2 regions of the Peribacillus sp. TH14 genome follow, and region 2 is predicted to be linked to the other one. Evidence: predicted binding sites of a transcription regulator. Region 2 holds the regulator's gene; the other holds the start of a gene.

Region 1 (2,471 bases), 200 kb from region 2:
TTCTATAAGGACTATCATTCCTGTTCTGAAAGAAAGGTCATATATATCAACACCAAGAGCCACGGCTGTAAGAACCATGGAGAATATGAACCCCATTACATGTCCACGTGGAAATAACTGTTTCATACTCAAATTTCCTTTCAGGTAGATGAAGCTACATCCGGAATGCTAGTGAAGAATCAGCTGTCGGTACGATAGTGAAGTTGTATTCTGGAACTGGGAACAGAGAGTAGACCACTCTAGAGAACGCGTATTCAAAGAATCGCTTGAAATATTTCTTGGGCATGGCAGTAGGTTGTACACGATTTAAGCGTAACCAACTAGTAAACAAGTGCTCCAACAATGAAAGCATATTCAATGATCCAAATCCAGTTGATTTAGAATATGTGTACATACAACATAGCTTGGCCATCCACACCAAACTCACTACATTCCTGAATGAAAAGTTCTAACTCTACATTCTGAACTCTGAACTATACCACGAAAAATGGACACTTTAAAAAGGTCCATTTTTCGTGGTTTTCTATGTGCATATAATAAAAGAAACAAAAGGGATGCAGTTGTCAAAATTGGATATTTAAGTAGTGAGTTTCCTTTATTCGTAGGTGGAGGAATTCCAGAAAAGTGAATGGACTAATGCGCTTGAAGTAACATGTGGGGAAACGGCCTGCCCCCTGGTCACTTTATAAATTTTGAGGTGTGAAAGGATATCCTTTTTCATGCCCCATTCATAATTACAAAACACAAATAGCCTGCTCCCGCAAAAATAGGAGGACAGGACTAAACAGCAGTTTAGGAAAAGTAATACTGACAGGGCAATAAGTATTGCGAGAAGACGGAACCTGATTACCAATCATATATTATTATTGTTCTTAAATAAGATTAACCCGATTATAGAGTACAAGCCCCCATTTTCCTTTCCCCTATTTTAACCAAGCCTATTAGAATGGCTAAATGTGCCACAGCAAATGTCCTAGAAAGGCATTCAAGTAGGCATCATAAAGGATCAAAATGTTCATTTCACACTCTTTGTTTCCTTATATATATATATATATAAGGGCAAGTGTTGTACGACAAGTGTAATGAAGCAGGGAACACAACATCATATACAATGCCGTTACCGAGTCCATGGTCGAGTGAGAAAAATTCGTTTTTAATCCTGGATACCATCAACATCCAATAACGATTCCATTGATAGCTATCTTCTTAACAGGAGAGGTAATAAAATTCTGAATATTCGGTAATTTAAATCAGGTCTTGAGTAATGTACGAGGAAGAATATAATGTGAAAATTCATTATATTAAAGTAACATTATATGGAAAATAAACCGGGGATACTTGCAAATCCTCACTAACTAAGCGAATTCTCCGTAAGTAAGATATTAAACATTTATTATATTTCATTTCATAAAGATTTTCGAACATTTCAGTTCAGTTACCATCTTCTTACTGCTCTTTCATGAACTTTATGTGACAGATGTCACTTTGTATTGTCTTTTTATACACTTGGGATTAATATTGGTATGTCGGGGTTTGTGAACATGGTAACACTTTGTCCGAATAATTACCAATAGGAATTTTATTATGTAAGAAAGGGGTAGTACTATGAAAATAAAATGGGCTTTATTAACTATACTTTTTACTATTGCCACTGTGCTAACCGGTTGCGATAACCCATTAATGGTCTTGGACCCTAAAGGGCCAGTAGCTGCAACACAAGCAGATGTTATTATGATTTCGATATGGACAATGGCCTTTGTCGTTCTTGTCGTTATTGTACTGTATATCTTCATGATAATGAAATATCGTGCTTCCAAACAGCGTGATGATTATGAACCACCTCATATTGAAGGAAGTAAGGTTCTTGAAATAATTTGGGTTGCGATCCCAATTTTAATCGTCGCTTTCCTATCAGTTGTTACTGTTAAAACAACAAATGAAGTTGAGGCAACACCTAAAGGATACCAAGAGCAAGAACCGTTAGTTATTTATGCTTCATCTTCTAACTGGAAGTGGCATTTTAGTTATCCGGAAGAAGATATCGAAACAGTTAACTATCTGTTTTTACCGACTAACCGACCAATTGAATTTAAACTTTATTCATTCGGACCAATCTCTAGTTTCTGGATTCCACAACTTGGAGGACAAAAATACGCGATGTCGGACATGGTTAACACGTTGCACTTAGCAGCTGATGTACCAGGAGAGTATATGGGTCGAAATTCAAACTTCAGTGGTTCAGGTTTTGCTCAGCAAACGTTCAACGTTAATGTACTGTCTGCAAAAGAATACGATAAGTGGGTAGATGAAATTAAAGCTACTGCTAAACCGCTTACTGAGGAAAAATTCAATAAATTATTAGAACCTGGTCATGTGGGACAATCCACTTACACTGGAACTCACTTAGAGTTTTCTCCAGCTCCTGAAGGGGAACATGCTGGTCATGACCACGGATCTTCTGATACTGAAGA
Region 2 (2,471 bases):
AACTCAAAGTTAAAGCAGCAGCATACTGGATTGTATTCAGCTTTCTCGCAGCTCTAACACTGATTTTAATTTTGATGAGAAAAGATATGAGGGAACGGATAGACACACGTAATCAAGCTTCAATCCCTACGTCTATATTGTGGGCGATAGCAGGTGTATTTCTGGCTCTTATTGCTCAAAGCTTAGCTGGAAGCATTGAACAAATGCTCGGGGTGAAGTCTGAATCTGAAAATACGCAGAATCTTATTTCACTCATATACGAAGTCCCAATGGTCATTTTCGTGACTTCAGTAATTGGACCTATTTTGGAAGAAATCCTTTTCCGGAAAATCATTTTCGGATCACTTAATAAACGCTTTAATTTCTTTATTTCTGCTTTAATTAGCTCAGTTATTTTCGGCTTGGCGCATGGTGAACTCGAACATCTTCTTTTATATTCAGCAATGGGCTTCACCTTTGCATTTCTTTATGCGAAAACCGGTCGTATCCTTGTGTCGATGGTGGCACATATTGCAATGAATACCCTTGTTATCATCCTTCAAGTGTTTTATAGAGATGATATTGAGAAGATGCTAGATACTGCACAGGCCTTTATCGGAGGTTTATTATGAAACGTCGTCAATCACCACTATTTATCGGTATCATCTATGCAGGCTTAGGGGCTCTTTTTACGGCTATCGCAATCCAAACCGTCAATTCATCAGGATGGGGAGTCTTTGCCTACATACTCGTACTTATTGCAACTCTTGACTTTGGGTCAGGGTTACGTATGATCATGATGCACTTTAAAATTAAATCCGCAAACAATAAGAGGAAAAAATAAAAAACGCTGCGAAGACGCAGCGTTTTTTTATTCCTCTAATGCAACTTCTTCTACCACAGGATAATGCTTTAAAAAGTAGATGAGGGACTGAAGCTCTACAGCCAGGTCAATGTGGTGAACTCTTATGGACGGCGGTACAGTCAGCCGAGCAGGAGTGAAATTCAATATTCCTTTTATATCAGCTTTAACTAAACGATCGGTTATCGTTTGAGCCACTTGGGCAGGTACTGTCAAAATAGCTGCTGTAATATTATTTTCCTGCAAAAGCGTATCTATTTGGTCCATATGATAGATTGGCACATCAGCTATTCGCTTTCCAACCTTATCTTCAGAAACTTCAAATGCCATTTCAATTTTTGTATTATTATTTTTCAAAAAATTGTAATTTAAAAAAGCGGTCCCTAAATTCCCTACTCCAATTAAAGCGACTTTTGTCAATTCATCTTGATCTAGTGTTTTTCTGAAGAAGGATAGTAAATAATTCACATTATAGCCGTAGCCCTTTTTTCCAAGCGCGCCAAAGTAGGAAAAATCACGGCGAATTGTAGCCGAATCAACTTTTACAGCTTCGCTAAGCTCTGCCGAGGATACTCTTTGTTTACCTGAGGAATGTAAGTTCTTTAAAAATCGATAATATAAGGGCAACCTTTTGGCCGTTGCCTGCGGTATCTTTGGGTCATGGTTCATCGTTCTTCCCCGCCTTCACACATGCTTTTCAAACTTATTCTTCTTTATCTGTTTGATTCAACTGTCTTTTGTAATCGCTACTAGACACCCCACCTGTTTTCTCCACTAAAAATGTAGGCCCGATTACCATTCCTTTATCAATAGCCTTACACATATCGTAGACAGTTAAAGCGGTCACAGATGCAGCTGTTAACGCTTCCATTTCAACACCTGTACTCCCTTTTGTCTTGGCTTCTGTTTCTATTTTAAGCCTATAACCTTGTTCTTCTTTTACCCAATCAAAGGCTATATTGACCCCTTGTAGAGAAATAGGGTGACACATCGGGATTATATTGGATGTATTTTTGCTTGCCATGATGCCTGCAACCTGTGCAACTGACAGAACATCACCTTTTTTCATTTTCTGGTTCGTGATTTTTTCATATATTTCATCGTTCAATAAGATACTCGATTGAGCTGTTGCCGTCCGAATGGTTTCAGGCTTCGCACTCACATCAACCATTTTAGCTCTGCCTTGTTCATTAAAATGCGTTAAGTCCCCCATTAATAACCCCTCCTAAATCATACACTATTATTCCACATTATGTAACAGCTTGTTTTTGCTTAGACCTCAGCTGTTGCCGATAATTACTATAATACGTTACACTAACAATAATCAATTGAGGTGAAAATTTATGATTTTATTACAAATCAATCAACTATCCAAATATTACGGAGCTGAACTTATTTTATCAAATATGAAGCTCGAAGTTCAAAATAAAGATCGAATTGCCCTAGTTGGCCGAAACGGCGCTGGAAAATCAACTCTGCTAAAAATCATAGCCGGACAACTTTCCCATGATGGCGGCGAGATCATCAAACCCAAAGGCGTCACTATTGGCTATATGGCACAGGATACAGGTTTAGAATCCGAACTTTCCATTTGGAATGAGATGCAGACTGTATTCAAAGACCTAATAGA

The links. Region 2 encodes Rex, which represses fermentation and respiration genes when NADH is low (regulators of the CRP and FNR family bind a similar motif). Its sites were predicted from a motif close to TTGTGAAATATTTCACAA; they were not measured.
Region 1: a site for Rex is predicted at 1,469-1,486, ahead of qoxA (cytochrome aa3 quinol oxidase subunit II). Genes of this name have one in related genera too.

Annotation. Positions count from the first base shown of each region.
Region 1 covers NZ_JAEKEK010000001.1:1,523,875-1,526,345, reverse strand. Annotated here, with positions in the region: partial or broken gene qoxD (cytochrome aa3 quinol oxidase subunit IV) at 1-126, opposite strand, end outside; gene JFU50_RS07460 (hypothetical protein) at 155-427, opposite strand; gene qoxA (cytochrome aa3 quinol oxidase subunit II) at 1,606-2,471, shown strand, end outside.
Region 2 covers NZ_JAEKEK010000001.1:1,722,415-1,724,885, forward strand. Annotated here, with positions in the region: gene JFU50_RS08285 (CPBP family intramembrane glutamic endopeptidase) at 1-611, shown strand, start outside; gene JFU50_RS08290 (YdiK family protein) at 608-823, shown strand; gene JFU50_RS08295 (redox-sensing transcriptional repressor Rex) at 851-1,510, opposite strand; gene moaC (cyclic pyranopterin monophosphate synthase MoaC) at 1,545-2,054, opposite strand; gene JFU50_RS08305 (ABC-F family ATP-binding cassette domain-containing protein) at 2,185-2,471, shown strand, end outside.